3 regions of the Actinomadura verrucosospora genome follow, and region 2 is predicted to be linked to each of the others. Evidence: riboswitches for the same ligand, from Rfam matches in the RefSeq annotation. Region 2 holds a riboswitch; each other region holds the start of a gene.
What was found. Region 2 has a riboswitch for thiamine pyrophosphate ahead of ABD944_RS02030 (purine-cytosine permease family protein). Riboswitches for the same ligand answer to the same signal wherever they lie in the genome.
Positions count from the first base shown of each region.

Region 1: it holds a riboswitch for thiamine pyrophosphate, as region 2 does, so the genes downstream of both, thiC (phosphomethylpyrimidine synthase ThiC) here and ABD944_RS02030 (purine-cytosine permease family protein) in region 2, are expected to answer to the same signal.
Region 3: it holds a riboswitch for thiamine pyrophosphate, as region 2 does, so the genes downstream of both, thiO (glycine oxidase ThiO) here and ABD944_RS02030 (purine-cytosine permease family protein) in region 2, are expected to answer to the same signal.

Region 1 is NZ_BAABEV010000067.1:10,066-13,330, reverse strand. It holds gene thiC (phosphomethylpyrimidine synthase ThiC) at 1-1,636, opposite strand, end outside; TPP riboswitch at 1,632-1,745, opposite strand; gene ABD944_RS39715 (hypothetical protein) at 1,795-2,799, opposite strand; gene ABD944_RS39710 (sensor histidine kinase) at 2,991-3,265, shown strand, end outside.
Region 2 is NZ_BAABEV010000001.1:402,228-405,492, forward strand. It holds gene ABD944_RS02025 (sensor histidine kinase) at 1-330, opposite strand, end outside; gene ABD944_RS02030 (purine-cytosine permease family protein) at 395-1,741, opposite strand; TPP riboswitch at 1,735-1,852, opposite strand; gene ABD944_RS02035 (rhodanese-like domain-containing protein) at 1,986-2,321, opposite strand; gene ABD944_RS02040 (SSI family serine proteinase inhibitor) at 2,531-2,830, shown strand; gene ABD944_RS02045 (Fpg/Nei family DNA glycosylase) at 2,954-3,265, opposite strand, start outside.
Region 3 is NZ_BAABEV010000059.1:35,744-39,008, reverse strand. It holds gene ABD944_RS38285 (helix-turn-helix domain-containing protein) at 97-471, opposite strand; gene ABD944_RS38280 (NAD(P)/FAD-dependent oxidoreductase) at 530-1,765, opposite strand; TPP riboswitch at 1,871-1,984, shown strand; gene thiO (glycine oxidase ThiO) at 1,974-3,101, shown strand; gene thiS (sulfur carrier protein ThiS) at 3,098-3,265, shown strand, end outside.

The sequences.
Region 1 (3,265 bases), on a different contig from region 2:
CGTCCCGCGTGATCTTCATGGAGCAGAAGTGCGGCCCGCACATCGAGCAGAAGTGCGCGGTCTTGGCCGGCGCGGCCGGGAGCGTCGCGTCATGGAAGGCGCGCGCGGTGCCGGGGTCCAGGGACAGGTTGAACTGGTCCTCCCAGCGGAAGTCGAACCGCGCCTCCGACAGCGCGTCGTCCCACGCCTGCGCGCCCGGATGGCCCTTGGCGAGGTCGGCGGCGTGCGCGGCGATCTTGTATGCGATCACGCCGGCCTTGACGTCCTCGCGGTCCGGCAGCCCGAGATGCTCCTTCGGCGTGACGTAGCAGAGCATCGCGGTGCCGTGCCAGCCGATCATCGCGGCGCCGATCGCCGAGGTGATGTGGTCGTAGCCGGGAGCGATGTCGGTGGTCAGCGGCCCGAGGGTGTAGAACGGCGCGCCGTCGCACCACTCCTGCTGCAGGTCGACGTTCTCCTTGATCTTGTGCATCGGGACGTGGCCGGGGCCCTCGTTCATCACCTGGTTGCCGAACCGCGCCGCGATCCGCGTCAGCTCGCCCTGGGTGCGCAGCTCGGCGAACTGGGCCTCGTCGTTGGCGTCCGCGACGGAGCCCGGGCGCAGCCCGTCCCCCAGCGACCAGGTCACGTCGTAGGCGGCGAAGATCTCGCACAGCTCCTCGAAGCGGGTGTAGAGGAAGTTCTCCTCGTGGTGCGCCAGGCACCAGGCCGCCATGATCGACCCGCCCCGCGACACGATCCCCGTCTTGCGCCGCGCCGTCAGCGGCACGTAGGACAGCAGCACCCCGGCGTGGACGGTCATGTAGTCCACGCCCTGCTCCGCCTGCTCGATCACGGTGTCGCGGAAGACCTCGTAGGTGAGCTCCGCCGGGTCGCCGCCGACCTTCTCCACCGCCTGGTACAGCGGGACGGTCCCCACCGGCACGGGCGAGTTGCGCAGGATCCACTCGCGCGTGGTGTGGATGTCGCGGCCCGTCGACAGGTCCATGATCGTGTCGGCGCCCCAGCGGGTCGCCCACGTCATCTTCTCGACCTCGTCCTCGATCGAGGACGCGACGGCCGAGTTGCCGATGTTGGCGTTGACCTTGACGAGGAAGTTCCGCCCGATCACCATCGGCTCGATCTCGGGATGGTTGACGTTGGCGGGCAGCACCGCGCGCCCGGCGGCCAGCTCGTCCCGGACGAACTCCGGCGCCACGCCCTCGCGCAGCGCGGCGAACTCCATCTCCGGCGTGATCTCCCCGCGCCGGGCGTAGGCGCGCTGCGTCACCGCGCCGCCGGTGGCGCGCCGCGGCCGCCGCGGCAGGGCGCCCTCGCCGTCGGCCTGGGGGAGGCGCCCGCCCGCGCCCGGGGGGAGCGCGGAGGGCGACGAGCGGCGCCCGTCGTCCTCGGGGCGCGCCGCCCGCCCCTCGTACGGGGCGGTGTCGCCGCGCTCGGCGATCCAGGCCTCCCGCAGAGGCGGCAGCCCCCTGCGCACGTCGGTCTCCTGCTCTGGATCGGTGTACGGCCCGGACGTGTCGTACAGGACGACGACGTCGCCGTTGGTCAGCGGCACCTCCCGCATCGGGACCCGGATCTCCGGGCGGGAGCCCTGGAGGTAGGTCTTGCGGGCAGCGGGAACCACAGGTTCGGTCATGACGACTCGATCTCTCCCTACGCCGGCATTACCCGGTCAGGTTCATGCGGTCAGCGGCCGTCCCAGCCGCTATCTCAGCCCGGTTCGCCGGGCCCCCGCGATCTGTCGCCACGACGTTAACCCGGGCGGCCCCGGTTGCCGCAACCGCCGCCCATGGGCTAGAGCGCGCCCGCGCGGAGGTCGCGCGCGGGGATCGCGACGGGCAGGGCCAGGACCAGAGTGCGGAGGGGGTCGGGGGCGGACGGCGACCGCTCCAGCTCCACCCGGGCCTCGGCGTCGCCGATGATGCGCAGCGTGGCCGAGCGGCGGCCGTCGACGCCGGTGACGACGCGGCCGTCGCCGGTGGCGCGGGTGGTGCCGAGGAGCATCCCACCGGCGGTGTGGAAGGACGGCTCCCGCAGGCCGCGCACGAATCCGAGAGGGCGGCCGTCCGCGTCGAGGACGCGCACGCGGTCGCGTCCCGGCAGCCGGGACGGACCCCGGACCACCAGCAGCGCGGCGGCGTGGGGGTCGCGAAGCACGATGGTCCGCCTGCCGCGCCGGCCGCAGGCCACGGCGAGCACCGCGCCGCCGTCCCGGTCGCGGTACCGGCCCGCGCCGTCCACGACGATGCGGCGGGCCCCGGCCAGGGCGCCCGCCGCGGGCGGCGGGACCTCCCGGCCCTCGTCGTCGACGACCCGCCAGGCGGCGCTGAGGCGGTCCGCGGTCGCCGTCCGGACGGCCGGAAGCCATCCGGACGGCAGCGACGCGCCCCTGAGCAGGGTCACCGCGTTCCCGTCGACCTCGGCGACGGCCTCGACGCCGGGCGCCCGCTCCGGGTCGACCCAGAGCGTCCACACCGGGTCGTCGACGGGCCACCTGATCCCGACCGCCTCCACGGCTCCGGCCGGGACGGCCGCCTCCCGCCCACTGCGGCGGAGGGTCACCCCCTGCTCGCCGATGGTCACGATGAGGCGGGCCCGGTGGAGCCGGGCCGCCCAGATGAGGGCGGCCAGGGCGGCGAGCAGGCAGCCGCCGCCGCAGAGCAGCAGGGGCCGGCGGGCACTCTCCGGGTCGAGCGGTCCCGTACCGGGGCGGGCCGCGAGCAGGAGGGCCGCGCCGGCCGCCGGCGCGGCGGTCAGGACGCGGAGCGGCCATCGGTAGGCCCGCGCGCCGAGCGTCATCCGGAGCCCGGGCGGGGGGACGGGAGGCGGGGGGACAGCAGGCGGGGGGACGGACAACTGTCGGCCCTTCGTGACGGGGTTTGCAGAACTATAGGGCGGGCCTCCGGCCGCGCAGGGGGCGCCGAAAGGACCAGTCGCGCGGGGGCGCGGGCCGCGGCGCGAAGATCGCGTGCGTGGGGGAGAATGGGCGCGTGCTGACGGTGCCCCGGGTCGAGGTGACGGTGAAGGACGCCCTGGCGGCGTCGGCGCTGGCGGGAGCCGCGGCCGTCGCCGCGGTGCTGTGGCCCGGCGTCCGGGGCCTGGACGCGCCCGGCGCGGCGCTCCTGGTGGCCGCGCACGTCCCGCTCGCGGTGATCCGGCGGTGGCCGACCCCCGGCCTGCTGGCACTGGTGGTCCTGGTGCTGCCCTACCACCTGGCGCAGTACCAGCACCACGCGCTGGTGCCCGCCGAGGTGATCGCGCTGTT
Region 2 (3,265 bases):
GCTCGTGTCGATGCGCACGTCGATGAGCCGGCCCTCGCGGTGGAAGCGGCGGGTGGCGATCGAGATCTGCCCGCCGTCGGTCTCGCCCTCGCCGCCGCGCCGGGTGAGGAGCCGCTCCTGGACGGCGTTGTGCTCGGCCTTCAGCTCGTCGGGGACGATCGGCGGGACCCGGCCGAGCATCTCCTCGGCGCTCCAGCCGAACATGCGCTCGGCCGCCGGGTTCCACACGGTGACCCGGTGCCGCTGGTCCACGGCTACGATCGCGTCGGCGGCGCTCTCGATGACGGCCCGCGCGATCGGATCGTGCACGTGCTGATACACGTCTGTCATCGTGCCACCGCACTCCGGCATGGCGCCGGGCAACTTGCGCCGAAACTTGCTTTCGACCCAAACCTTACCGTCTGGTAAGCCTACCGATGAGCAGGGCCGCGACCCCCGCCACCAGGAACGACAGCAGCGAGGCGCTCATCCACGCCTGCGGCGTGAAGTGCAGCGCGTCCCGCACGTCCGACCAGAAAGCGGTCCACCGCGCGACCGTGCCCGGGTTGACGAGCTGGTAGACGACGAACCCGATCGCCCATGCCGCGATCATGCCCCAGCGGGATGGCGCGGTCCGCGAGACGTCCCAGCCGCCGGCCCGGCGGCGGCCGAGGAAGAAGTCGGCGGCGAGGACGCCCAGCATCGGCACGAACACCGATCCGATCAGCGACAGGAAGCCCGCGTAGTCGCCGATGTCGAGGACCAGCGCGAGCACGGTGATGCCGACGCCGAGCGCGACGCTCAGCACCCGGCGGTCGGCCCGGGGGAACAGGTTCTGGATCGACACCGCCGTGGAGTAGGTGTCGGCGAACGACTGGTCGGCCTCCCGCAGCACGAACACGGCGAAGAACACCACGCCCAGCGAGACGCCCAGGAACGGGTCGAAGATCCTGCTCGAGTCGCCCGCCACCAGCGCCAGCGCGAGCAGCCCGAGGACGTAGGCGACGATCTGCGTGACGGAGTAGCCGACGGCCGCGGCGCCGAAGGCCCCGCGCTCGGTGCGCGCGTGCCGGGTGTAGTCGGCGGCGACCGGGACCCAGGAGATCGACACGGCCAGCGCGGCGTCCGCGCCGAGCCAGAACCCGCCCCAGGAGCCCTGCGTCAGGTCGGGCAGCGGCTCCCGGACGAGCTGGACGTAGAAGTACACGAGCGCGATCGCCACGGCGACGGTCACGTAGCGGCGCAGCAGCCGCACCGAGCCGAGCGGCCAGACCGTCAGCACGGTGGTGATCGCGCCCGCGGCGACCACGTAGCCCCAGCGCGGGACGCCGTCCCACAGCTCGCGGGCGGCGTCGGCGATGACGATCAGCTCGAACGTCCCCCACCCGACGAGCTGGGCGATGTTGAGGACGGTCGGCGCGTACGACAGCTTCGCGCCGAACAGGCCGCGCAGCAGCACCATCGCGGGCTGCCCGGTCCGCGCGCCGGGCACGGCGGCCAGGCCGAGCATCAGCCCGCCGAGGGCCGTCCCGACGGCCATCGCGACGATGCCCGCCATGATCGAGATCGTGGGGCGGCCGCCGGCGTCCGGCGCGAGGACGGTGTAGGCGCCGGAGAAGGCCAGGAGGCTGACCCCGAGGTTCCCCCAGAAGGCGCTCTGGTCCCAGAAGCCGAGGACCTTGGGGGCCGGCTCGTCGAGGGTGAAGGGGACCTCGTCGGGGGCGCGCTCGCCCTGAGGGCGCTTTTCGACGTCGGACGTCACGGGACACACACTCCCTACGCCGGCATTACCCGGACAGGTTCATGCGGTCGGCGACGCCTTGGAGGCCGCCCTCTCAGCCCGGCTGTGGCCCGAGCTCCCGCGGTCATCGGTCAGGCCCGATCGTACAACCGCCCGTCACGCCCCAGAAGAGGGCAACCGGGTCAGATCACGCGAAAGTTTTCAGATCCCCCAGAGTCATCGAGCTCACGCAGCGACATCGACGCTCACGCGACGTCATCGACGCTCACGCGACGTACGGCGGACCGTCCCCCGCGCCCTCCATCGGCCGGCCCGCCTCGGCCCACCCGTGCATGCCGTCGCCGACGTTCCTCGCCAGCCACCCCGCCTGGTTCAGCGCGGACGTGACCTGGGCGGACCGCGCCCCGGACCGGCAGATCACGTAGATCTCCCGGTCGCGGGGGATCTCGCCGGCGCGGTCGCCGAGATGGCGCATGGGGATGTGGACCGCCGCGGGCGCGTGGCCCGCGTCCCACTCGTCCTGCTCCCGGACGTCCAGCAGGTAGCCGTCCTGCGGAACATCCGCGGCGACCACGGCCGGCACGTCTTCCCCGAAATTCATCACACCCCCCATGGAACCGTGCGAAGCCCCCCTGCGTCGAATCACGCATGCGGTATCGGACGCTCGTTTTCGCAGCGCCCGGGCTGGCCTTGCTCCTGTCCACGGCCGCCTGCGGCGACGAACAGGCAAACGGAAACTCCGCCGGAGCGCCTTCGGGCACGACGTCCGTGCAGCCGTCCGGCTCACCGGCGGACACGCTCACCGTGCGGGTGAAGGCCTCCAAGGAGGCGCCCGCCAAGACCTGGAGGCTGACCTGCGCCCCGCCGGGCGGGGACCATCCCGAGGCGGCCGGCGCCTGCGCGGCGCTCACCAAGGTCAAGGATCCCTTCGCGCCCGTCCCCAAGGACCAGATGTGCACCAAGATCTACGGCGGTCCGGAGATCGCCACGGTCGAGGGCACCTGGCAGGGCAAGCGGATCGACACCACGTTCACCCGCGACGACGGCTGCCAGCTGCACCGCTGGAGCCAGATCGGCCCGGTCTTCGGGAACGTCCCGAAGGTCCGCTGATCCCGTCCCCGATCCTTCGTCCCGTCCGGACGAGCCATCCCCGTTCCGGCTCCGTCCCCGACTCCCGTCGCCAGGCCCCGGCACCCGCCGGGGCCTGGCCCGTCTCACGGCGCCCGGGGCCCGCTACTTGAGGAGGCGGGACATGCGGCGGTCGGCGAGCGGCTTGCCGCCCGTCTGGCAGGTGGGGCAGTACTGGAGCGCCGAGTCGGCGAACGACACCTCGCGCACCGTGTCCCCGCACACCGGGCATTTCTCGCCCGCGCGCCCGTGCACCCGCAGGCCGGTCTTCTTCTCGCCCTTGAGGTCCTGGGCTTCGAGGCCGCGCGAGCGCTCCACCGCGTCCCGCAGCGTGGTGACGATCGCCTCGTGCAGGACGGCGACGTCCTCCTCGGTCAGCGAGGACGCGATCTTGAAGGGGGACATCCTGGCGACGTG
Region 3 (3,265 bases), on a different contig from region 2:
TCCTTTCCACAGATGATCACGAAATCGCGCGCGCGGTCACCCGCCGCGCGCGACCCCGCGATCGTGTCACGTGCGTCTCACGCCGCCGGCGGCGGCCTAGAAGGCGAGCGCCTGGGCGCGGCGGCGGACCTCGGTCCCCCGGTTCTCGGTGAGCGCGTCCACGGGCGTTCCCGGCAGCGTGTCGTCCGCCGTGAACAGCCACCGGATGGTCTCGGCGTCGTCGAAGCCGGCGTCCGACAGGAGCGTCAGCGTGCCGGGCAGTCCCTTGATGACCTGGCCGTCCTTGATGAAGGCCGCGGGCACCATCGGCTCCCCGCCCCGGCGCACCGCGAGGATGCGGTGCTCGTGGATGAGCTGCTTGATCCGGTTGGGCTTGATCCCGAGCCTGTCGGCGGTCTCCCGGAGGGTGAGCCACTCGCCGGCCAGGGCGTCGGTGCGGGGGTCCAGTGCGCTGTCAACGGTTGCGTGCATCTGCGTCACGCCCCCTTGCTACCACGCCTTCGGAAGACTCAAACCCGCTGCGCAGCCGTTACGTCCCCTCTGATCGCTCTGCGCGAACAGCCTGCCGCACGGGGACGTCCGGGTCGGCGATCGCCTCCGGATCCACCGGCGTCCCCGCGGCGATCACGCGCCTCGCCTGTACCAGGTCGCGGGGCCGGCCGACGGTGAGGATCGCGTCGAGGCGGTCTCCGGTCAGCCACGCCACCGCCCACCTGGGATCGGACGGGTCGCCCCTGCGCACGAGCCGCTCGGACGCGGAGTGGTCGCCCGCGTACTGGACCATGCGCCCGAACTGCTCCGACCAGAAGTACGGGGCGGCGTCGTACACGGCGTCCTGCCCGAGGAGGGCCGCGGCGGCGACCTCGGGGGCGTTCAGCGCGGCGTCCCAGTGCTCGACGAGCAGCCTGCGCCCGTAGCGGTGCGACCACCAGGCGGCGCAGTCGCCGACCGCCACGACGTCGGGCCGCAGCGCGCCCGGGGTCTCCTCTCCCATGTAGGTCCGGAAGGAGCCGTCGGTGACGACCCCGCGCTCCAGCAGCAGCCCGGAGCCCTCCAGCCACGACAGGACGGGCCGGACCCCGACGCCGACGACCACCTCGTCCGCGTCGACGCGGCCGCCCCCGGCGAGGACGAGGCCGCCGTCGCGCACCTCCGCGACCTTCACCCCGGTCCGCAGCTCGACGCCGGCCTCGGCGTACCAGGGGGCGGTGAGCGCGCCGACCTCGGGCCCGATCGCGCCCGCCAGCGGGGTGTCGGCCGCCTCCACGACGGTGACCGCGCAGCCCCGGCGGGCCGCGGCGGTGGCGACCTCGGCGCCGATCCAGCCCGCGCCGACGATCACGATCCGGGCGCCGGCGGTGAGCCGGGCGCGCAGGTCGCGGGCCTCCTCGATGGTGCGCAGCACGTGCTGCCGCCCCTCCCCGGGCAGCGTGATCGGAGCGGCGCCGGTCGCGATCACCAGCCCGTCGAAGGGCAGGTCGCCCGCCGTGGACGCCACCGTTCCGCCGCGTCCGGGCCCGTCCAGCCGCAGGCCGGTGGCGCGCTCGCCGAGCAGCAGCTCGCAGCGCAGCGCGTCCCAGTCGGCGTCGACGGTCGTGTCGTCGGACTCGCCCGCGAGGACGGCCTTCGACAGCGGCGGCCGGTCGTAGGGCCGGTGCCGCTCCGCCGACACGAGGGTCAGCGCGCCCTCGTACCCCTTGCTCCGCAGGGCCTCCACGGCGCGCACGCCGGCCAGCCCGCCACCCACGACGATGACCCTCTCCATGAAGGTCACCCTAACGGGCGGCGATCCGCGAATGGACAGGTGTCCAGGCAGTTGCCCGGTTCGCCGAGGTCGTAAGGTGGGGGCAGCGGAACGGCACAGCAGAACAGCACAGAGCGCGGGAGTCCGGTGCGACCGGGCTGAGAGGGCGGCTGAACGGGCCGCCGACCGCCACGACCTGATCCGGATCATGCCGGCGAAGGGAGCGCGCATGCAGATCGTCATCATCGGCGCCGGGGTGATCGGCCTCGCCACCGCCTGGCGCACCGCCGCCGGCGGCGCCGCCGTCACCCTCGTCGACCCCGCGCCCGCCTCCGGGGCCTCCTCCGTGGCGGCGGGCATGCTCACCCCGGTCAGCGAGCTGAGCTACGGCGAGGAGCCGCTGCTGCGGCTCGGCCTCGCCTCCCGCGACCGGTACGGCGCGTTCGTCGCCGAGCTGGAGGAGCTGACCGGCCTGGAGACCGGCTACCGCACCGAAGGGATCATCGAGGTCGCGTTCGACTCCGACGACCTGCGGCACCTGGACGACCTGCGCCGGTTCCAGGAGAGCCTGGGCATCCCCGCCGAGGCGCTCACCGGCCGCGAGTGCCGGCGGCTGGAGCCGATGCTCGCGCCCGGCGTGCGCGGCGGCCTGCTCGCCCCCGAGGACGGCTCGGTCGACCCCCGCAGGCTCGCCCCGGCGCTGCTGGCGGCGTGCGAGCGGCTGGGCGTCCGGCTCGTCCGGCGGCGGGCCGAACGGGTCGTCGTCGAGAACGACGCCGCCGCCGGCGTGGGGCTGGACGACGGCACCGTGATCCCCGCGGACCGGGTGCTGCTGGCCGCCGGGCCGTGGTCGGGCGACCTCGGCGGCCTGCCTCCCGGGACCGTTCCACCCGTCCGCCCCGTCAAGGGCCAGGTGCTCCGGCTGCGCACCCGCGCGCCGTTCCTGCGGCGGCCGACCCGCGGCCTCGTCCGGGGATCGTCGGTCTACCTGGTGCCGCGCGCCGACGGAGAGATCGTCGTCGGCGCCACGCAGGAGGAGCTGGGCTTCGACACGCGGGTCACCGCCGGCGGGCTGTGGGAGCTGCTGCGCGACGCCCGCGAGCTGCTCCCCGGCATCACCGAGCTGGAGTTCGCGGAGGTCACCGCCGGGCTGCGGCCCGGCTCGCCCGACAACGCGCCCGTGATGGGGCCGACCGCGCTGGGCGGCCTGCTGGTGGGCACCGGGCACTTCCGCAACGGCATCCTGCTCACGCCCGTGAGCGCCGACATCCTGTCCGCGATGCTGCTGGACGGGCCCGTCCCCGAGGTCGCCGGGCCGTTCGCCCCCGACCGCTTCTCCCCCGAGGTGAGCGCATGAAGGTGATCGTCAACGGTGAGCCGCGCGAGCTGCCCGACGGCGCGAGCGTGGCCGAGGTCGTCGCGTCCGTCACCGCGGCCGCGACGGGCGTGGCCGCGGCGCTGAACGACGAGGTCGTCCGGCGCGCGGAGTGGGCGGCCACGCCCCTGCGGGACGCCGACCGC